Regions from separate parts of the Pseudomonas sp. LFS074 genome, predicted to be linked through region 1. Evidence: predicted binding sites of a transcription regulator. Region 1 holds the regulator's gene; the other holds the start of a gene.
The links. Region 1 encodes sigma-54, which starts transcription at its own class of promoters, with help from an activator protein. Its sites were predicted from a motif close to ANTGGCATNNANNTTGCTNT; they were not measured.

Region 1 (10,896 bases):
GTTGCTGCCAGCCTTGGCGCACCTGGTACAGGTGATCGAGGCCAAGTCGGCGCAAGTGCATCAGTATGTGAAAACGGGCCGCACCCACCTGATGGACGCCATGCCGGTGCGCATGAGCCAGGTGCTGGATGGCTGGGCGGCACAGATCAACGGCGCCAAGGCACACCTCGAAGCCACCTTGCCGAGCCTGCAGGCGCTGGCCCAGGGCGGCACCGCCGTGGGTACCGGCATCAATGCCCACCCCCGGTTCGCTGGCGTGTTTGCCCGCCAACTCAGTGGCCTGACCCAAGTCGAGTTCACCCCAGGGCAAAACCTGTTTGCCCTGATCGGTTCGCAGGATACCGCCGTGGCCCTGTCTGGCCAGCTCAAGACTACCGCTGTGGCACTGATGAAAATTGCCAACGACCTGCGCTGGATGAACTCCGGCCCGCTGGCCGGCCTGGGCGAAATCGAGCTGCAAGGCCTGCAGCCTGGCTCTTCGATCATGCCGGGCAAGGTCAACCCGGTGATCCCGGAGGCCACTGCCATGGTCGCCGCCCAGGTGATCGGCAACGACGCCACCATCGCCATCGCGGGGCAGTCCGGTAACTTCGAGCTGAACGTGATGCTGCCGGTGATCGCCCGCAACCTGCTGGAAAGCATCGAGCTGATGGCCAACGTCAGCCGCTTGCTGGCCGACAAGGCCATCGCCACCTTCAAGGTCAACGAGGGCAAGCTCAAGGAAGCCCTGGCGCGCAACCCGATCCTGGTCACTGCGCTGAACCCGATCATCGGCTACCTCAAGGCCGCCGAAATCGCCAAGACCGCGTACAAGCAAGGTCGCCCGATCATCGATGTGGCGCTGGAGCACACCGATTTGTCGCGTGACCAGCTCGAAGCACTGCTGGACCCGGAAAAACTCACCGCCGGCGGAATCTGACCCTGCGTCACCGCCAAGGAGATTTGCCATGCAGCACTGGAAACGCACCACGGAAACCGCCAACCGCCTGTTCGATCAAGGCGAGCTGGTCGACGCCCGGGAACACTACCTGCAAGCCCTGGCGCTGGCCCAGGTGCTGTTCGAGCGCTGGCATGACGTCGACGAAGCGGTGGCCGCTTTCGTCATCGCCCACCATAACCTGGCCGACTTGCACCTGCGCCTGAACCAGCCGCAGGAAAGCGCCGACTACTTGTGCGCCGCTCACCAGCGGCTGCTGCAGGCCAGCCAGGAGACGCGCCTGCCGCAGGCGCTGCGTGATGCGGCCTTGCGCCACAGCGGGCGCACCTACACCGAACTGCTGAGTTTCATCGCCGAGTACGGCCAGTACCCGCGTACCGAGCGCCTGCTAAGTCGCCACAGCGCCGGGGCCAGCGAGCTCGCTGCCCAGCGGGACCTGGCACCCAGAACCCATGCCTACGGAATTCACTGACATGCCACATACCCTGCCTGCATTGCCATACGCCTATGACGCGCTGGAGCCGCACATCGACGCCCAGACCATGGAAATCCACCACACCAAGCATCATCAGACCTACGTGAATGGTCTCAACGCCGCTATCGAAGGTACCGAGTGGGCCGAATGGCCGGTTGAGAAGCTGGTTGGCGCCGTCAAGCAACTTCCGGAAAACCTGCGTGGCGCAGTGACCAACCACGGCGGCGGCCACGCCAACCACAGCCTGTTCTGGACCGTCATGTCGCCACAGGGTGGCGGTGAGCCTGTGGGCCAGCTGGCGCAAGCTGTCACCGCGCAACTGGGCGGCTTCGAGGCTTTCAAGGAGGCTTTCACCAAGGCTGCGCTGACGCGCTTCGGCAGCGGCTGGGCCTGGCTAAGCGTGACACCGCAGAAAACCCTGGTGGTAGAGAGCAGTGGCAACCAAGACAGCCCGTTGATGCACGGCAATACGCCAATCCTCGGCCTGGACGTGTGGGAGCACGCGTATTACCTCAAGTACCAGAACCGTCGTCCGGAATACATCGGCGCCTTCTACAACGTCATTGACTGGGCGCAAGTGGAGCGCCGTTACCTCGAAGCCCTGAAGTGAGTCGAACCGGTATGCGCTCTGAGGTGATGTCTGTCAGCAGTGTGCGCCTGTTCCGCCTGGCGCTTGGGACCTTGCTGTTGCTGGCTGGCACCGCGCTGCTGGTAGCGCGTGGCCTCGCCTGGCTGGACCTGGAGCCGCGCATGCTTCGCGCCCTTGAGGGCGGTGCGCTATGTGCGCTGGGCACTGCACTGGGCGCAGTACCGGTACTGGTCATTCGCAACATGCCAGTGGCGCTGGCCGACACGCTGCTGGGTTTCGGCGCCGGTGTGATGCTGGCAGCCACCGCGTTTTCCCTGATCATTCCGGGGTTGGATGCCGCCCAGTCCATCGGGTTCAGCCCTTGGGGCGCGGGTGGCCTGATCAGCTTCGGCTTGTTGTTCGGTGCGCTGTGCCTGTTTCTGGTCGACCTCAAGGTGTCTGGCGCCTCGCCAGAAGCGCTGGTTGGCCCCGACAATCAGCCGGTGATTGCTGCACGTATCTGGCTGTTTGTCATTGCCATCATTGCGCACAACATCCCTGAAGGCATGGCGATTGGAGTGTCGGCCGGTGGCGGCATGGCCGACGCCGACAGCCTGGCCATGGGCATTGCGTTGCAGGATGTGCCTGAGGGGCTGGTGATTGCGCTGGTGCTGGCCGGGGCGGGCATGCCGCGTTTCAAAGCTTTCCTGATAGGCGCTGCGTCAGGGCTGGTCGAACCGGTGGCCGCAGTGATCTGTGCCTGGCTGGTGAATGTTGCCGAACTCCTGCTGCCGCTGGGTTTGGCCTGTGCGGCGGGGGCGATGCTGCTAGTGGTCACCCAGGAAATCATCCCGGAGTCGCGCAGCAATGGCCACCATCGGCTGGCTAGCCTGGGGTTGTGTATCGGCTTCTGTCTGATGATGGTGATGGATACCGCGATGTCCTGATTCATCATCAGGTTGGCGCGCACTCCAACAAGGAGTGTGCCGGCTTTATTCGCCTTCGTCGAAGAAGTTGTTGATCAGTTCGACCAGCGCGTCCATGGCATCGCTGTCTTGCTCACCCTCGGTATGCAGGTGCACCTGGGTGCCTTTGCCCGCTGCCAGCATCATCACCGCCATTATGCTCTTGCCATCCACCAGCTTGTCCGGCGCACGTCCAACCCGTACCTGGCAGGGGAAGCGGCCGGCCACGCCGACGAACTTGGCTGCCGCCCGGGCATGCAGGCCCAACTTGTTGATGATGGTGATTTCGCGGGCGGGCATCGTGGGGCGGATCCTTGGGCTAGAGGTCGCGGTGGCGGACCTGGACGTTTTTCAGGGTTTGCTGCAGGTGTTGGCCAAGGCGCTCGGTGATGTACACCGAACGGTGATGGCCGCCGGTGCAGCCGATGGCAATGGTGACATAAGCGCGGTTGCTGGCGGCGAAGCGGGGCAACCACTTGAGCAGATAGCCCGAAATGTCGTTGTACATGTCTTCGACATCCGGCTGGGCAGCCAGGTAGTCGATCACTGGCTGGTCGAGGCCCGAGTGCTCTCGCAGCTCGGGCTTCCAGTAGGGGTTGGGCAGGCAGCGCACATCGAACACCAGGTCGGCGTCGACCGGCATGCCGCGCTTGAAGCCGAACGACTCGACCAGGAACGCAGTGCCAGGCTCGGGTTGGTTGAGCAGGCGCAGCTTGATCGAGTCACGCAGCTGATACAGGTTCAGGTTGGTGGTGTCGATTTTCAGGTCGGCCAGGTCGGCGATCGGCCCCAGCAAATCGCTTTCCACGCGGATTGCTTCCGCGAGCGAGCGGTTGGCGTTGGTCAGCGGGTGGCGGCGGCGGGTTTCCGAGAAGCGCTTGAGCAGCATATCTTCGTCGGCATCCAGGAACAGCACGTCGCACTGGATGTTCCGCGCGCGGGCTTCTTCGAGCAATTCGGGGAAGCGCGTCAGGTGGCTGGGCAGGTTGCGTGCGTCGATCGACACGGCAACCTTCGGTTGCAGCAGTTCGGTGTTGATCAGTGCGTCTTCCGCCAACTGCGGCAGCAGCCCGGCCGGCAGGTTGTCGATGCAGTAGAAACCGTTGTCTTCCAGGACATCGAGGGCAGTGCTCTTGCCGGAGCCGGACCGGCCGCTGACAATGATCAGGCGCATGTTCAGTGCTCGTTCTGTACGTCCAGGACAACCTGGAACAGGGCCTCACTGCTGGTGGCCGCACGCAGGCGATCACGGACCTCCTTGCGATCGAGCATGCTGGCGATCTGACGCAGCAGTTCCAGATGCGCATCGGTAGCGGCTTCGGGCACCAAGAGGACGAACATCAGGTCCACCGGCGCGCCATCGATGGCGTCGTAATCGATAGGTGCTTCAAGGTGCAGCAGGGCGCTGACAGGAGCGGAACATCCTTCAAGCCGGCAGTGCGGAATGGCGATGCCATTGCCGAAACCGGTAGAACCGAGTTTTTCCCGGGCGACCAGTTTTTCGAAGACGTCCTGCATCTCCAGTTCTGGCACTTGATCGGCGATGACGGTGGCGACCTTTTCCAGGGCGCGCTTCTTGCTGCCGCCCGGCACGTTCACAAGGGAACGGCCGGGGGTCAGGATGGTTTCAAGTCGGATCATGGATGAGGGGGATCAGCGGGCAGCTGCACCTTGCAGCAGGCTTTGCTGTTTTTCCTTGTGTTTTTTCAGTTGGCGGTCGAGCTTGTCGGCCAAGGCGTCGATCGCTGCATACATATCTTCGTGTTCGGCGTTGGCTACCACTTCGCCGCCGGGAATCTGCAGGGTCGCTTCGACCTTCTGCTGCAGCTTCTCGACTTTCATGATGACCTGCACGTTGGTGATCTTGTCGAAGTGACTTTCCACGCGAGCGAGCTTTTCAAGCACATAATCGCGAAGTGGCTGGGTGACTTCTACATGCTGTCCACTGATATTGACTTGCATACAGCTTCTCCTTTGTTGCCCGTGCATAAAGAAGCAGGTCTTGCACCTGCCCCACAAACGCTGTGGCACATCTCAGGGGCTACATCAGTCGCTTGCGCTCGCTCGACGGTGCGATGCCGAGGGACTCGCGGTACTTGGCGACGGTGCGACGGGCTACCTGGATGCCTTGTGCCTCCAGTAAACCAGCGATCTTGCTGTCACTCAATGGCTTTTTCTGATTTTCCGCTGCAACCAGTTTTTTGATGATCGCGCGGATCGCCGTGGACGAGCATTCTCCGCCTTCGGAGGTGCTGACGTGGCTGGAGAAAAAGTATTTCAGTTCGTAGATGCCACGCGGTGTGTGCATGTACTTTTGCGTGGTAACCCGCGAAATGGTCGACTCGTGCATGCCCACCGCTTCGGCGATGTCGTGCAACACCAACGGCTTCATTGCTTCATCGCCGTGGTCGAGGAAGCCGCGCTGGTGCTCGACGATCTGCGTGGCAACCTTCATCAGTGTTTCATTGCGGCTTTGCAGGCTCTTGATGAACCAGCGCGCTTCTTGCAGCTGGTTGCGCATGAAGGTGTTGTCGGCGCTGGTGTCGGCACGGCGTACGAAGCCCGCGTACTGTGGGTTGACGCGCAGGCGTGGGATGGCTTCCTGGTTCAGCTCCACCAGCCAGCGCTCGCTGTCCTTGCGCACGATGACGTCAGGCACTACGTACTCGGGCTCGCTGGATTCGATCTGCGAACCGGGGCGCGGGTTGAGGCTTTGCACCAGCTCGATGACCTGGCGCAGCTCGTCTTCCTTGATTTTCATGCGCCGCATCAACTGGCTGTAGTCGCGGCTGCCGAGCAGGTCGATGAAATCGGTGACCAGGCGCTTGGCTTCGGTCATCCACGGGGTGCTGGCGGGCAGCTGGCGCAGTTGCAGCAGCAGGCATTCGCCCAGGTTACGTGCGCCCACGCCAGCTGGCTCGAACTGCTGGATGCGGTGCAGTACCGCTTCGACTTCGTCCAGCTCGATATCCAGCTCAGGGTCGAAACCTGCGCAGATTTCCTCGAGGGTGTCTTCCAGATACCCCTGGCCGTTGATGCTGTCGATCAGGGTGACGGCGATCAGGCGGTCGGTATCGGACATCGGCGCCAGGTTCAGCTGCCACAGCAGGTGGCTTTGCAGGCTCTCGCCGGCCGATGTGCGGGTGGTGAAGTCCCACTCGTCGTCATCGTTGCTCGGCAGGCTGCTGGCGCTGGTCTGGTAGATGTCTTCCCAGGCGGTATCGACCGGAAGCTCGTTGGGGATGCGCTCGCTCCACTCACCGTCTTCCAGGCTGTCGGCACTGACAGTGCTTTCCTGGAAGCTATTGTCCTGGGCTTCGGCGGCCGGCTTGTTTTCGGCGTTGTCCGCCATCGGGTCGCTGTTGTCGAAGTCGTCGCCGTCTTCCTGACGTTCGAGCATCGGGTTCGACTCCAGCGCTTCCTGGATTTCCTGTTGGAGGTCCAGGGTGGAAAGCTGGAGCAGACGGATGGCCTGTTGCAACTGCGGTGTCATCGTCAGTTGCTGGCCCATTTTTAGGACGAGCGATGGTTTCATGGCTGGGGCTTAATACCTTGTTCGCCGGCGCGCATGCGCCATCCACTACACGAGGGCGCCGAGGCGCCAGATCAAGCAAGTTTTATGCCTTAAATTGTAGCGTTTGCCTAGAGTACCGTAACAACTTTACCCGTAGTTTTGGGGCTATTTGCCGGTACTCCAGGCGCGCCTCGGGTCAGAGGCGGAACTCGTGGCCCAGGTAAACCTCTTTGACCAGATCGTTGGCAAGGATGGTTTCGGCGTCGCCTTCGGCAATCAACCGGCCATCGTTGACGATGTAGGCGGTTTCGCAGATATCCAGGGTCTCACGCACGTTGTGGTCGGTGATCAGTACACCGATACCTTTGGCCTTGAGGTGGTGGATGATCTGCTTGATGTCGCCGACCGAGATCGGGTCGACACCTGCGAACGGTTCGTCCAGCAGGATGAACTTGGGTGCGGTCGCCAGGGCGCGGGCAATTTCGACGCGGCGGCGTTCACCGCCGGACAGGCTCATGCCGAGGTTGTCGCGGATGTGGCTGATGTGGAACTCCTGCAGCAGGCTTTCCAGCTCCTTGCGGCGGCCTTCGCGGTCCAGGTCCTTGCGGGTTTCGAGGATGGCCATGATGTTGTCGGCCACCGACAGCTTGCGGAAGATCGAAGCTTCCTGCGGCAGGTAGCCGATACCGGCGCGCGCACGGCCATGCATGGGCTGATGGCTGACATCGAGGTTGTCGATCAGTACCCGGCCCTGTTCGGCCTGGACCAGCCCGACGATCATGTAGAAGCAGGTGGTCTTGCCGGCGCCGTTAGGGCCGAGCAGGCCGACGATCTGGCCGCTGTCGATCGACAGGCTGACATCACGTACCACCTGCCGGCCCTTGTAGCTCTTGGCCAGGTGCTGGGCTTTGAGGGTTGCCATTTACTCGGCCTTCTTCTTGGGCTGGATCACCATGTCGATACGCTGACGCGGTGTAGTCACGTTGCCACCGCGACCGGCGGTCGCCACCTGGGTCTGGGTGTTGTAGACGATCTTCTCGCCTTCGGTGGTGTTGCCTTCGTTCTCGACCTTGGCGCGGTCGGTGAGGATCACCAGGTCCTTCTGCGACTGGTACTGGATGGTCACGCCCCAGCCCTTCATCTTGTCCGGCTTGGCTGCGCTCTGCTGCTGCTCGAAGTAGGCCAGGTTGCCCACCGAGGTCACCACGTCGATATCGCCGGAGGCGGAACGGGTGATGGTCACGGTGTTGCCTTTGATCATCATCGAACCCTGGGTGATGATCACGTCGCCGGTGTAGGTGGCCACGCCTTGCTTGTCATCCAGGTGGGCGTTATCGGCCTGGATGCGGATAGGCTGGTCACGGTCATTCGGCAGGGCGAGGGCGCTCGCGCTTCCCAGTGCTGCGCTCAGGCTGAGCAAAAGGGGGAGGGTTTTAACGAGCCTCATACTGTCCTCTTACGTTAGAGAGCAAGTCCATCTTGCCTTCTTTCAAATACGCTTTCATTCCTTTGCCCGTAGTTGTGCCACCGGCGCCGTCGATTCTAACGGCTTGCTCGGTCTGCGCATATTGCTTCTGCGGGAACACGGTCATGCGTGAGCTGGTAATGATGGTTTCACGCTGCTTTTCGTCGGTGCGGGCAACCCGTACCTTGTCGATCAGCTCGACCTCGGTACCGTCCGGGTTGACCTCGGCGCGGGTGCTTTGTACGTGCCACGGGTATTCGGTGCCGCGGTACATGTGCAGGTCCGGCGTGGTCAGCAGGGTAATTTCGCTGGCCTTGAGGTGCTCGACCTTGTCGGCGGTCATTTCGTACTGCAGCTTGCCGTCGGGCAGGAACTGCACGCTGTGGGCGTTGATCGCGTAATAGTCGATGGCGCTTTCGTCGACTTGGGCCACCGGCTTGTCGAGGAAGCTTTCCGGGCTGACATTCCAGTAGCCAATGGCTACCAGCAGGGCGGCGATCGCCCCGAGCAGCACAATGTTTCGGGCTTTCTTGCTGAACATGGGCAGCCTTACAGGTAGTTGGCGTTGGCAGCGTCCAGGGTGCCCTGGGCCTGCATGATCAGTTCGCAGAATTCACGGGCCGCGCCTTCGCCACCGCGTGCCTGGGTCACGCCATGAGCGTGCTGGCGTACGAACGGTGCGGCGTTGGCTACAGCCATGCCCAGTGCCACCCGGCGAATCACCGGCAGGTCGGGCAGGTCATCCCCCAGGTAGGCCACTTGATCATAGCTTAGGCCCAGTTCGGCGAGCAGGCCGTCAAGCACCACCAATTTATCCTCGCGCCCCTGATACAGGTGCGGGATACCGAGGTTCTTGGCGCGACGCTCGACCACCGGGGTCTTGCGCCCGCTGATGATGGCGGTGGTCACCCCCGAGGCCATGAGCATCTTGATGCCCTGGCCATCGAGCGTGTTGAAGGTCTTGAATTCGCTGCCGTCCTCGAGGAAGTACAGGCGCCCGTCGGTGAGCACGCCGTCCACGTCGAATACCGCGAGCTTGATGCTCTTGCCGCGTTGCATGAGGTCCTGGTTCATTCCATCGCTCCTTTACATTACGCCGGCGCGCAGCAGGTCGTGCATGTTCAGGGCGCCGGTCGGGCGGTCCTCGCGGTCCACCACCACCAGGGCGCCGATCTTGTGGTCTTCCATGATCTTCAGGGCTTCGGCGGCGAGCATTTCGGCCCGCGCGGTCTTGCCATGAACGGTCATGACCTGGTCGATCAGGGTGGTGTGCACATCGATGTTGCGGTCCAGGCTGCGGCGCAGGTCGCCGTCGGTGAAGATCCCGGCCAGCTTGCCATCGGGCTCGACGATCACGGTCATGCCCAAACCTTTGCGGGACATTTCAAGCAGCGCATCCTTGAGCAGGGTGCCGCGAGGTACCTGAGGCAGCTCATCGCCGCTGTGCATGACGTTCTCGACCTTCAGCAGCAGGCGGCGGCCCAGCGCACCGCCTGGGTGCGAGAAGGCGAAGTCCTCGGCGGTGAAGCCGCGGGCCTCGAGCAGGGCGATGGCCAGCGCGTCACCCAGTACCAGCGATGCCGTGGTGGAGGAGGTGGGCGCCAGGTTGAGCGGGCAGGCTTCTTGCTCGACACGGGCGTCGAGGTTGACCTCGGCGGCCTGTGCCAGCGGCGAGTCCGGGTTGCCGGTCAGGCTGATAAGTTTGATGCCCAGGCGTTTGATCAGCGGCAGCAGGGTGACGATTTCGGCAGTGCTGCCGGAATTCGACAGGGCAAGGATGACATCATCGCGGGTGATCATGCCCATGTCGCCATGGCTGGCTTCGGCCGGATGTACGAAAAACGCCGGGGTGCCGGTGCTGGCGAGGGTTGCGGCGATCTTGTTGCCGATGTGCCCGGACTTGCCCATGCCGACCACGACAACCCGGCCCTTGCTGGCCAGGATGAGTTCGCAGGCCTTGACGAAATTGTCGTCGATGCGCGCCAGCAGGGCCTCTACGGCCTCGAGTTCCAGGCGCAGGGTGCGTTGGGCGGATTGGATCAGCTCGCTGGATTGGCTCATGTCGAAAAAGCAGTGCCTGATGAAAAGGCCGCGATTATACGCGCAATGAAGAAAACCCTCACCCCTTCGATTGCTGTAGCGAATGTCATCAAAGCCTGTCTCGGGGCTGAACGACTGCTTGCCTGGCCTTGGGGCGGCGCTGTCAGCGGTGCTATAGTTCGCCGCTATTCGGCCTGCCAGGGGTGCGTGTGCCTTCCTGATGGAGGCCGGCGTCCATTAGGACGAGGCTGCACTAGCAAGGAGTCTAGATGAGTGTGGATAGCGCCTACGCGGTCGAGTTGAAGGGGGTTACCTTCAAACGCGGTTCGCGCAGCATTTTCAGCAACGTCGACATCCGCATCCCGCGCGGCAAGGTCACCGGCATCATGGGACCATCGGGTTGCGGCAAGACCACGTTGCTCCGCCTGATGGGTGCGCAGCTGCGCCCTTCCAGCGGTGAGGTATGGGTGGCCGGCCAGAACCTGCCGACGCTGTCGCGCAGCGACCTGTTCGACGCCCGCAAGCAGATGGGTGTGCTGTTCCAGAGCGGCGCGCTGTTCACCGACCTCGACGTGTTCGAGAACGTCGCGTTCCCGCTGCGCGTGCATACCCAGCTGTCGGATGAAATGATCCGTGACATCGTGTTGATGAAGCTGCAGGCCGTGGGCCTGCGCGGCGCCATCGACCTGATGCCCGACGAGCTGTCCGGTGGCATGAAGCGCCGAGTGGCGCTGGCTCGGGCGATTGCCCTGGACCCGCAGATCCTCATGTACGACGAACCGTTCGTCGGCCAGGACCCGATCGCCATGGGGGTACTTGTGCGCCTGATCCGCCTGCTCAACGACGCCCTGGGCATCACCAGCATCGTGGTTTCCCATGACCTGGCAGAAACCGCCAGCATTGCCGATTACATCTACGTGGTAGGTGATGGC
Region 2 (10,896 bases), 320 kb from region 1:
CGTCAGTCGGCTTAGGCTGCGGGCCGTCGGCCTTCTTGACCACTTCGTACTGCAGGCCCGAAGCGGTGGTGACCACGCCTGGCTTCTTGGCGTTTTCTTCGAGGAATTTCTTGCCGGCGGAGGCGGCTTCTTCGCTGGCCTTGGCCAGGCGCTCTTCGGCGCGCTTCTGCAATGCGGTGAACGCTTCTACCAGCTCTTCATCCTTGATGCGCTGCTCTTTCTTGCTGACGGCGTCTTCGATGCCGAGGGCGACTGCTTTGGAATCAAGGTCTTCCATGCCTTCCTGAGCCAGGCTCTTGCCCATGTTCAGGCCGATACCGTAGGAGGCTTTCTGCGCCGGAGTCTTCAGCTCGGGGCTGCTGGCCTGTTGGTCACAGCCAGCCAGTACCAGGCCTACCAGGGCAACCGCAGCCGCCAAACGATGCTGTTTCATGCTATTTCCTTGTTCATGCGCCATAAGGGCAATCAGGGTAAAGCCGCGAGCTTAGCAGGCGGCCATGACCAATGGCTACCGGCATAGGAGCGGGTTTTAGTAAGGAAGTTCAGTTGTTAAACGCTTATTAATGTGAGCGTTTGCAGCCATTGGCCAGTATTGACCCGTTGTGCCGTTTTTGCGCGGTCCAACCAGGGATTTATTTCGCTGGATTCTGAAAAGCCTGCAATCAGGGGTATTGACCCTCGCGATACTCCCCTGCCACCTCACGCAGTACCTCGCACACCCATTGCCCCGGCAAGCTTTGCGGCAGGGCGGCGTTACGGCAGATGCCGACCGAACCGCCCGGCTCGCGCACGCCCAGGTCGAGCTCGACCAACTCGCCATGGCGCAGGTCCAGCAAGACCGCGTCGCGGGGCGCCACCCACAGTCCATCACTGCCCAGCAGGTAACGCCGGCTCAGGGCCAGCGACAAGGTTTCCAGGCGCTGCGCCGGCATCTGGATACCGCATTGCACAAACAGGCTGTCGGCATGCTGGCGGATGGTGGTGCCCGCCGGTGGCAGCACCAACGGGTAACGCCCCACCTGGGCTCGCTCCACCGGCGCGCTGGCCAGCAGCGGGTGACCGGGGCGTACCACCAGGCTCATCGATTCGCTGTACAGGTGCTCGAACGACAGGCCCTGGATCTGCGGGCTGTCGGTCATGCGCCCGACCACAAGCTCCAGTTCGCCCAGGTGCAGTTGGCCGAGCAGCTGAGCACTGACCCCGGTGACCACACTGATCACCAGCGCGTCATGGCGCTGGTGCAGGCGGCACAACACCTCGGGCATGAGCAGGCCCTCGACCGTGGACAGCACGCCTATACGCACCTGTGACGGCGCCCGCGCTTCGCCACGCAAACTGCTGACACCATCGCGCAGGGCCTGCACGCTGGGCCCGGCATAACGCATGAAGCGCGTCCCGGCGGGGGTCAGCTCGACACCCTGACGGCTGCGCGCGAACAAGCGCGCCTCCAACAGGTCTTCAAGTTCCTTGAGGGTTTTGGAGATGGCCGGCTGGCTGATCGCAAGCACGTCGGCAGCCCTGGCCAGGCTGCCCTGCCGGGCAATCTCCAGGAAGCACAGCAGGTGGCGGTATTTAATGCGGGTATCGAGGTTCATGCGGCAAGCTTAACGCATCGCCGCAAGCAGCAGCTGAACATCAGGCCACCGCCAACTCCACCGCCTCGCCATTGAATCGCACCGACCACACCCGAAGCTGTTGCCCGGCATCCTCCAGGCACTCGCCGCTCTGCAGGCTGAAATGCTGCTTGTACAACGGCGCCGCCACCACCAACTCACCCTGCACACTGCCTACCAACCCACGGCCGATGATGTTGGCGCCGGAACGCGGGTCGCGGTTGTCCACGGCATACAGCGGCTGGGCCTGCCCCGGCAGGTAGAACAGCGCCACCTGGGTGCCATCCAGCCACACGACCACCCCGGACTCGGCTACCAGGTCTTGCACCCGGCACACCACCTGCCAGGTCGCTTGGGTTTTCACAGCAGCATTGGACAGGTTCATCAGACAGCCTCCTCGACAGTTGGAATCAGGTGCAGCGGCGCAGCAGGCCGGCGTTGTTCGCGTTCGCGCACGAAGTGCATGTCCGGGTCGGCACGCCGGTCATTGACGAAGGTGCGGAAGCGCTTGAGCTTCTCCGGGTCGTTGAGGGCGTTGGCCCATTCGCATTCGTACTGGTCGACCACATGCTGCATCTGCGCTTCCAGCTCGCTGGCCAAGCCCAGGCTGTCGTCGATGATCACCTGCTTCAGGTAGTCCAGCCCACCGTCCAGGCTCTCGCGCCAAACCGAGGTGCGCTGCAGCTTGTCGGCGGTACGGATGTAGAACATCAGCACGCGGTCGATCAGGCGTACCAGGGTTTCGTCGTCCAGGTCGGTGGCGAACAGTTCAGCATGCCGTGGGCGCATGCCGCCGTTGCCGCACACGTACAGATTCCAGCCCTTGTCAGTGGCGATCACGCCGATGTCCTTGCTCTGCGCCTCGGCACATTCGCGGGTGCAGCCGGACACGGCGAACTTGAGCTTGTGCGGGCTGCGCAGGCCTTTGTAGCGGTCCTCCAGGCGCAGGGCCATGCCGACACTGTCCTGCACGCCGTAACGGCACCAGGTGCTGCCCACGCACGATTTCACCGTGCGGGTCGATTTGCCGTAGGCGTGGCCGGTTTCGAAGCCGGCTTCGATCAGCTCGCCCCAGATCAGCGGAAGTTCATGCAACTGGGCACCGAACAGGTCGATGCGCTGGCCGCCGGTGATTTTGGTGTACAAATCGTACTTCTTGGCCACCTGGCCAATGACGATGAGCTTGTCGGGGGTAATTTCCCCCCCCGGTATGCGCGGCACCACCGAGTAGGTGCCGTTTTTCTGCATGTTGGCCATGAAGGTGTCGTTGGTGTCCTGCAGCGGCACCAGCGCCGGGTCCATGATCGGCTGGTTCCAGCACGAGGCGAGAATATTGCCCACCGCCGGCTTGCAGATGTCACAGCCAACGTGGCCTTTGCCGTGGCGTTCGAGCAGTTCGCCGAAGGTGCGAATACCCTCAACCCGCACCAGCCCGTAGAGTTCCTGACGGGTGTAGGCGAAGTGCTCGCACAGGCTCTTGTCCACCGCCACGCCGCGGGCGGTCAATTCATGCTCGAACACCTGCTTGAGCAGGGCCGCGCAACCACCGCAACCACTGGCAGCCTTGGTGCAGCCCTTGACCGCCGCAAGATCGCTGCAACCGCTGTCGATGGCCGCGCACACCGCGCCCTTGCTGACGTTGTGGCAGGAGCAGATGGTCGCGCGGTCGGGCAATGCGTCAGCGCCCAAGGCCGGTGCGCCACCGCCTTGCGGCAAGATCAGCGCTGCCGGGTCGGCCGGCAAGGCAATGCCGTTCTGGGCGTATTGCAGCAGGGTGTCGTAATAGCTGTTGTCGCCCACCAGCACCGCGCCGAGCACATGCTTGCCGCTGGCGTCCACCACCAGCCGGCGGTAGGCGCTGTTGGCCTCGTCGATGAAGCGGTAGCTGCGCGCGCCAGGGGTGGCGCCGTGGGCATCACCGATCGAGCCGACATCCACACCCAACAACTTGAGCTTGGTCGACATGTCGGCGCCGGTGAACGCGACCGCCGCCTCCCCCATCAGCAACGCCGCCAGGTTGCGGGCCATGCCGTAGCCTGGGGCAACCAGGCCGAAAACGCTGCCGTTCCACGAGGCGCACTCTCCAATGGCAAAGATGCGTGGGTCGCTGCTGCGGCAGTGATTGTCGATCACCACACCGCCGCGCGCGGCGATCTCCAGGCCGCAGGCTCTGCCCAAGGCATCCTGTGGGCGGATACCAGCGGAGAACACGACCAGGTCGGTTTCCAGGTGCTCGCCGCCGTCGAAGTTCATGCGATAGCGGTAGCTTTCACCGTCGTTGATCGACTGGGTGGCACGTGACAGGTGCACCCCCACGCCCAGCGCCTCGATCTGCGCTTTAAGCGCGGCACCGCCCTCACCGTCCAACTGCACCGGCATAAGCCGTGGAGCGAATTCAACGACGTGGGCCTCCAGGCCCAGCGACTTGAGGGCGTTGGCGGCTTCCAGGCCAAGCAGGCCGCCACCGACCACCACGCCACGACGCGCACCGGCTGCGGCAGCGCGAATGCCATCAAGGTCGTCCAGGGTGCGGTACACCAGCCGGGCATTGCCGCTGGAGCCTTCGATCGGCGGTACGAAGGGGTAGGAACCGGTGGCCAGCACCAGTTGCTCGTAGCCGTATCGGCCCTCGGCGGTGACCACCTCGCAGCGCTCGCGGTCGATCTCCAGCACAGCCTCACCCAGGTGCAGGTGCACGCCGTTGGCGTTGTAGAAATCGTGCTCGCACAGGGCCAGGGTTTCGGCACAACTGCCACCGAAGTATTCGGACAGGTGCACGCGGTCGTAGGCGCGTTGGCGCTCTTCGCCGAACACCCGCACCTCGAAGCGCTGCAGGGCGCCACGGCTGACCAGTTGTTCGACGCAATGGTGGCCGACCATGCCGTTGCCGACGATGACCAGTCGCTCTCGTTGCCCGCTGCTCACTGTTGCCTTCATAAGCCGATCCTCGATCAAAAAAAAGGCGCCTGGAGCCGAAGCTCCAGGCGCCTTTGCCTGTATTCATCACGGTAGGGGCCCGGGTTGATCGCCGTTGATCAGCGGGGCTTGTTGTATTGGAGATAAAGCAGGGACTGTGCCAATTGCTTTATCTGTGCCGGTCTCTTCGCGGGTAAACCCGCGCCCACAGGGATCTCCAAAGGTCGGCAGACTTGTACGGTACCTGTAGGAGCGGGTTCACCCGCGAAGAGGCCGGCACAGGTATGCACATTCACAGTGCACAACAGCCCATCCCGGTGCGCTCAGTACACATCGCGCCTATACCGCTTGGCCTTGTTCAATGTTTCGACATAGGCATCCGCATCCACTTTCCCGTGCACGGCAATGACTTCACGTAACGCCGCATCCACATCCTTGGCCATGCGCTGGGCATCCCCGCAGACATAAAAATACGCGCCTGCCTCCAGCCATTGCCATACCTGTGCTCCCTGCTCTCGCAGGCGTTGCTGTACATAGATCTTCTCGGCCTGGTCGCGGGAAAACGCTGTATCCAGCCGTAGATGACCACCTGCCTGCCAGGCCTGCAATTGTTCCCGGTAATAGAAGTCGGTTGCCGCGTACTGCTCGCCAAAGAACAGCCAGTTACCGCCTTTCGCCCCCCGCGCCTCCCGTTCTTCGAGGAAGGCGCGAAACGGCGCAATACCAGTGCCAGGGCCAACCATGATTACCGGCACATTGTCGTCCTCGGGCAGGCGAAAGTGCTTCGACACCTGCGGGAAAATTGCCACCTTGAGTGCCTGCGCACGGTCAGCAAGGAAGCTTGAACACACGCCTTTACGTTTGCCATAACGCACCGTGGAAACCGTCAGGTGCACCTGCTCCGGGTGCGCCAGCGGGCTGGAGCTGATCGAGTAGAGCCGCGGCTGCAACGGCTTGAGCAGCTCCAGCCAGTGGGCCAGTGGCAACTGCTGGGGGAAGGCGCGCAGCACATCGGTCAACTGCCGGCCCCACAACCAGTCCTGCAGCTCGGCCTTGCACGCGGGCTGCAGCAGGCGCTGCAGGTCGGGCGCATTGCCTGCAAATGCTTGCAGCTGTTGAGGGCTTACCTTGGCAATTTCCAGATGCGCCTGCAGGGCTTCGGCCAGTGGCATGGCAGGCTGGCCTTTCAACTCGACCAAGGCCTGGCCATCAAGCTGCGTCAGTGCCAGCAGCTCGTCGACCAGAGCCGGGCAATTGCGCGGCCACACGCCCAAGGCGTCACCGGCGGCGTAGGTGAATCCGCTACCGCTCAGGTCGAAGACCAGCTGGCGGGTTTCCTTGCTGGCACCGGGGCCATTGAGCAGGCGATTTTCCCGCAAGGTGGCAGCCCAGGGTTGTTGCTTGCTGTAGGCCGCCACGGGTGCGGGGTCGCTGGCCGGTAGTGGCGCCGTGGCACTGCCCAGCTCGGCTAGCAATGCCTCGAGCCAGCCCGCAAAGGCTTCGTCAAAATCCGGCTCGCAGTCCACCCGTTGCAGCAGGCGCCGCCCTCCCAGCTCGGCCAGACGCAGGTCGAGCTTGCGGCCAAAGCCACAGAACTGATCGTAACTGGAGTCGCCCAGGGCCAGCACGGCATAGGGCAGCTCGGCGCAGTGGGCGCCCCCCTCGCCCTGCAGTGCCTGCCAGAATGCCGCCGCGCTGTCGGGTGCATCGCCATCGCCAAAGGTACTGGCAATCAACACCACACTGGCAGCGCCCTGCAGCTGGCTTGGGCTGACCGCCTCCATGCAGCGCAGTTGCACACTCAGGCCGGCACCGCGCAGGCGCTCGGCACAGCGTTCGGCCAGCAGCTCGCCGTTGCCGGTCTGCGAGGCCCACAGCACCTGATGCAGTGGCACTGTCAGCGCCGCTGGGGGCGCAGTGGCGGGCTGGGCGAACAGCCCGGCCAGCAAACCGTCGACGAACAGCCGCCGGTTGGCAGCCAGCGGCGCACTGGCCGGCAGGGCGGGCACGCCCTCGGCGCGGGCTTGGTCCAGGCCCAGCAGGAAACCTTGCAGGTAATGGCGCTCTTCTTCGGCCAGCACCGGGGTCGGCAGGGTGTCCAGGCCAAGCAGACGGGACAGGGTGGCGGTCGGCATGCGAGCAGGCTCCGAAGTGGCAGTGTTCAGGTCAAGGGCATCGATGCGCTCACTTGCGACCCGCTCCAGGGCCACGGCGCAATGTTTGAAGGCAGGCTGCAGTGACAACGGGTCGACCGCATCGCAGGTCACGGCATTGATTGCCAACTGCTCGCCGATCAGGTCGTTCCAGTGAAACGGCGCGAAGCAGTTGCCCGGCATGACCCGGTCGCTGATACGCGCCGGTAGCACGGCTTGACCACGTCGCGAGCGAATGGCCACCTGGTCCTTTTCTGCCACTCCCAACCGGGCAGCATCTTCGGGGTGGATTTCGACAAAGGGACCAGGCTCCAACTTGTTCAGCGCCGGCACCTTGCCGGTCTTGGTGAGGGTGTGCCATTGGTGCTGCACGCGGCCGGTATTCAGCACCATGGGGTAGTCGTCATTCGGCAACTCCGGCGCCGGCAGCCAAGGCCGAGCGAAGAAGCGCGCCTTGCCGCTGGCGGTCGGGAAGGCCAGGGCCGGCCGCTGCCCCTGGGCATCGAGCAACAGCGCCTGGCTGCTGCCGTCGTTGAGGTAGCGCAGTGGGCTTCGCGCCTGTTCACGGCCCGGCGCACAGGGCCACTGGCGCGGTTGCGTACGCAGTTCGGCATAGCCGATGCCGCGCAGATCGTAGCCGGTCAGCGGGTTGTGGAAGCGGCGAATTTCCTCGTACACCGCTTCGGCATCGGGGTAGTCGAATGCGTCGGCATAGCCCATGGCACAGGCCACACGGGCAATGATCTGCCAGTCGGGCAGGCTTTGCCCTGGCGGCTGGACGGCGCGCGGCATCAGCGTCAGGTTGCGTTCGCTATTGATCATCACACCCTCGCCTTCGGCCCACAGCGCGGCCGGCAGCAAGATGTCGGCGTAGCGGTTGGTTTCGGTGTCGAGGAATGCATCCTGGGTAATCACCAGTTCGGCCTCGCGCAGCCCGTCGATTACTTGCTGGCGGTTGGCGACACTGGCCACTGGGTTGCTGCAGATGATCCAGCAGGCTTTCACTTCTCCGGCCTTCATCTGCTCGAACAGCGCCACCGTGCCCTCACCGCCTTCGCTGCGCAGGCTGCCCGGCGCCAGCTGCCACTGCTGCTCGACAAAGGCGCGGTCCGTTGCCACCAACGCCGAGCGCTGGCCTGGCAAGCCAGGCCCCATGTAGCCCATCTCGCGGCCGCCCATGGCATTGGGCTGGCCGGTCAGCGAGAACGGGCCGCTACCGGGGCGGCAGATGGCGCCCGTGGCCAGGTGCAGGTTGCAGATGGCGTTGCTGTGCCAGGTGCCGTGGATGCTCTGGTTAAGGCCCATGGTCCAGCAGCTCATCCAGTTGCTGGCGCTGCCGATCCAATCGGCGGCCTGGATGATATCGGCCTCCGCCAGCCCGGTGATGGCGGCTACGCGCTCGGGGGTATAGTCGTCGAGGAAGGGTGGCAGTTCGTCCCAGCCTTCGGTGTGGCGGGCGATGAAGTCGGGGTTGGTGTGGCCGTTGCGCTGCAGCAAGTGCAAAAAGCCGTTGAGCAAGGCCATGTCGCTGCCTGGGCGTACTTGCAGGAACAGGTCAGCCTTGTCGGCGGTAGCGCTGCGCCGGGGGTCGACGACGATCAGCCTGGCCCCGGCCTTGACCCGGTCGAGCAGGCGCAGGAACAGAATGGGGTGGCAGTCGGCCATGTTGGCGCCGATCACCAGGAATACGTCGGCGTGCTCGAAGTCCTGGTAGCTGCCGGGTGGGCCATCGGCGCCCAGCGACAGCTTGTAGCCGCTGCCGGCGCTGGCCATGCACAGGCGCGAGTTGGACTCGATATGGCGGGTGCGGATAAAGCCTTTAGCCAGCTTGTTGGCCAAGTACTGGGCCTCCAGCGACATTTGCCCGGACACGTACAGCGCGACGGCGTCAGCGCCGTGCTGGTCGATGATGCCGCGCAGGCGCATGGCAGTGTCGGTGATGGCCTGGTCCATGCTGGTGCGCACCGGCGGCTGGCTACGTTGCTGGCGCACATAGGCGTCAGCCATGCGCCCGGCGGCGCTCAGCGGCAGGTGTGCGGTGAGGCCTTTGGTGCACAGGCGGCCGAAGTTGCTGGGGTGCTGCTTGTCGCCACTGATCTTGCCGACCTTGCCATCGGCAACGCTCATGACGATGCCGCAGCCAACGCCGCAGTAGGGGCAGACGCTGCGCACTTCGCTGTTGGCCATGGGCGGGCTCCTGTGGGGAACGCAAAAAGGCGCCGGCTGCTCCGGCTTGCGCAAGCAAGCGGGGCAACACGGCGCCTTTGTCGTGAGGTTGTGTGGGCTGTCGACGTTGACCGCCCTGGATGGGAGGTAAGTCAGCAATTAATGGGCCAGCCGCCTCACGCTCCCACAAAGGCCGTGCTGTGGCCTATCTTGCGCACCATGCGGTGGCAACTTCACAGCCCCAGGCGCTATGCTGGGGCACATTCCAGCATGAGCAACTGCCCTCCCCCTATGTCTCAGGTGATCATCAAGACCCCCGCCCAACTCGACCTGATGCGCCGCGCCGGCCAACTGCTGGCCCAGGTGTTCGCCGACCTCGACAGCTTCATCCGCCCCGGTGTCACCACCATGCAGATCAACGATCGCGCCGAGGCATTCATCGTCAATACACTCAAGGCGCGGCCAGCGAGCAAAGGCCAGTATGGCTTCCCCTACTCGCTCAATACCTCGGTGGACCATGTGGTGTGCCACGGCATACCCAAAGTCGATGAAGTGCTCAAGGAAGGCTCGATCATCAACGTCGACATCACCCTGGAACAGGGCGGCTACATTGCCGACTCTTCGAAGATGTATGGCATCGGAGCGATCAGCGATGAAGCCCGGCGGTTGGTCGACACTACCTACGACGCATTGTGGAAAGGCATCGAGCAGGTGCGCCCTGGGGCGACGCTGGGTGATATCGGCCATGCCGTGCAGGCCCATGCCGAGGCTGCGGGCTACAGCGTGGTACGCGAGTATTGCGGGCACGGCATTGGCCAGCAGATGCATGAGGGGCCCGAGGTGCTGCACATTGGCCAGCGCGGCATGGGCATGAAGCTGAAGCCGGGCATGGTGTTTACCATCGAGCCGATGATCAACCAGGGTAAGCGTGGCACGCGAGAAATGAAGGACGGCTGGACGGTGATTACCCGTGACCACAGCCTGTCGGCGCAATGGGAGCACACCGTGGCAGTGACCGAGCAAGGGTTCGAGGTGCTGACGCTGCGGGAGGAAGAGCGCTGACGCTGAAACTGCAGGCACAAAAAAAGCGACCCTAAGGTCGCTTTCTTTGTTACTTCCGGGTGTTCAGTGGGCCCTGGAAGTGGAATATGGCGCAGCGGACGGGACTCGAACCCGCGACCCCCGGCGTGACAGGCCGGTATTCTAACCGACTGAACTACCGCTGCGCTATACATCGAGTGGTGGGTGATGACGGGATCGAACCGCCGACCCTCTGCTTGTAAGGCAGATGCTCTCCCGGCTGAGCTAATCACCCATGTCTCTCGGTGTGGCGCGCATTCTACGGGCGACTTTGCGCTCTGGCAAGCACTTATCGAAGTTTTTTCAAACTTGGATCAAACAGCAAAATACAGGCACAAAAAAAGCGACCCTAAGGTCGCTTTCTTTGTTACTTCCGGGTGTTCAGTGGGCCCTGGAAGTGGAATATGGCGCAGCGGACGGGACTCGAACCCGCGACCCCCGGCGTGACAGGCCGGTATTCTAACCGACTGAACTACCGCTGCGCTATACATCGAGTGGTGGGTGATGACGGGATCGAACCGCCGACCCTCTGCTTGTAAGGCAGATGCTCTCCCGGCTGAGCTAATCACCCTTCGTCTCGGTGTGGCGCGCATTCTACGGACGGCCCCATACCCTGGCAAGCACTTTTTAAACTTTTTTCAAAAAAAACCTCATGCCTTTCAAAGACCTAGCGTTGGCGTGCGTTTCTTTCCCGCATTAGTCACTGCTGGCCCTGTGACAGGGCTGGCCTCAGATCAGCGCACGGAGAATAATGCCCGCCTTATGCATTAAGGAGAGATTGCCCCTCATGTGGTTCAAGAACCTGCTGACCTACCGCCTGACCCAGGAAGTTCCGTTCGAGCCTGAAGCGTTGGAAGCCGCCCTGGCCAGCAAGCCGGCCCGCCCATGCGCCAGCCAGGAGCTGACCACCTACGGTTTCGTCGCGCCGTTCGGCAAAGGCGAAGACGCTCCCCTGGTGCATGTCAGCG

Region 2: a site for sigma-54 is predicted at 4,675-4,694, ahead of nirB (nitrite reductase large subunit NirB). Genes of this name have one in related genera too.

The regions. Positions count from the first base shown of each region.
Region 1 covers NZ_JBFPFV010000001.1:1,066,844-1,077,739, forward strand. Annotated here, with positions in the region: gene ACNQP3_RS04875 (class II fumarate hydratase) at 1-919, shown strand, start outside; gene ACNQP3_RS04880 (hypothetical protein) at 948-1,409, shown strand; gene ACNQP3_RS04885 (superoxide dismutase) at 1,411-2,022, shown strand; gene ACNQP3_RS04890 (ZIP family metal transporter) at 2,034-2,927, shown strand; gene ACNQP3_RS04895 (HPr family phosphocarrier protein) at 2,973-3,245, opposite strand; gene rapZ (RNase adapter RapZ) at 3,265-4,119, opposite strand; gene ptsN (PTS IIA-like nitrogen regulatory protein PtsN) at 4,122-4,586, opposite strand; gene hpf (ribosome hibernation-promoting factor, HPF/YfiA family) at 4,599-4,907, opposite strand; gene ACNQP3_RS04915 (RNA polymerase factor sigma-54) at 4,987-6,480, opposite strand; gene lptB (LPS export ABC transporter ATP-binding protein) at 6,656-7,381, opposite strand; gene lptA (lipopolysaccharide transport periplasmic protein LptA) at 7,382-7,906, opposite strand; gene lptC (LPS export ABC transporter periplasmic protein LptC) at 7,893-8,465, opposite strand; gene ACNQP3_RS04935 (KdsC family phosphatase) at 8,474-8,998, opposite strand; gene ACNQP3_RS04940 (KpsF/GutQ family sugar-phosphate isomerase) at 9,011-9,985, opposite strand; gene ACNQP3_RS04945 (ATP-binding cassette domain-containing protein) at 10,234-10,896, shown strand, end outside.
Region 2 covers NZ_JBFPFV010000001.1:1,382,287-1,393,182, reverse strand. Annotated here, with positions in the region: gene ACNQP3_RS06430 (FKBP-type peptidyl-prolyl cis-trans isomerase) at 1-433, opposite strand, end outside; gene pcaQ (pca operon transcription factor PcaQ) at 663-1,595, opposite strand; gene nirD (nitrite reductase small subunit NirD) at 1,636-1,998, opposite strand; gene nirB (nitrite reductase large subunit NirB) at 1,998-4,550, opposite strand; gene ACNQP3_RS06410 (bifunctional nitrate reductase/sulfite reductase flavoprotein subunit alpha) at 4,853-8,869, opposite strand; gene map (type I methionyl aminopeptidase) at 9,119-9,910, shown strand; tRNA gene ACNQP3_RS06400 (tRNA-Asp) at 9,998-10,074, opposite strand; tRNA gene ACNQP3_RS06395 (tRNA-Val) at 10,088-10,163, opposite strand; tRNA gene ACNQP3_RS06390 (tRNA-Asp) at 10,334-10,410, opposite strand; tRNA gene ACNQP3_RS06385 (tRNA-Val) at 10,424-10,499, opposite strand; gene rdgC (recombination-associated protein RdgC) at 10,716-10,896, shown strand, end outside.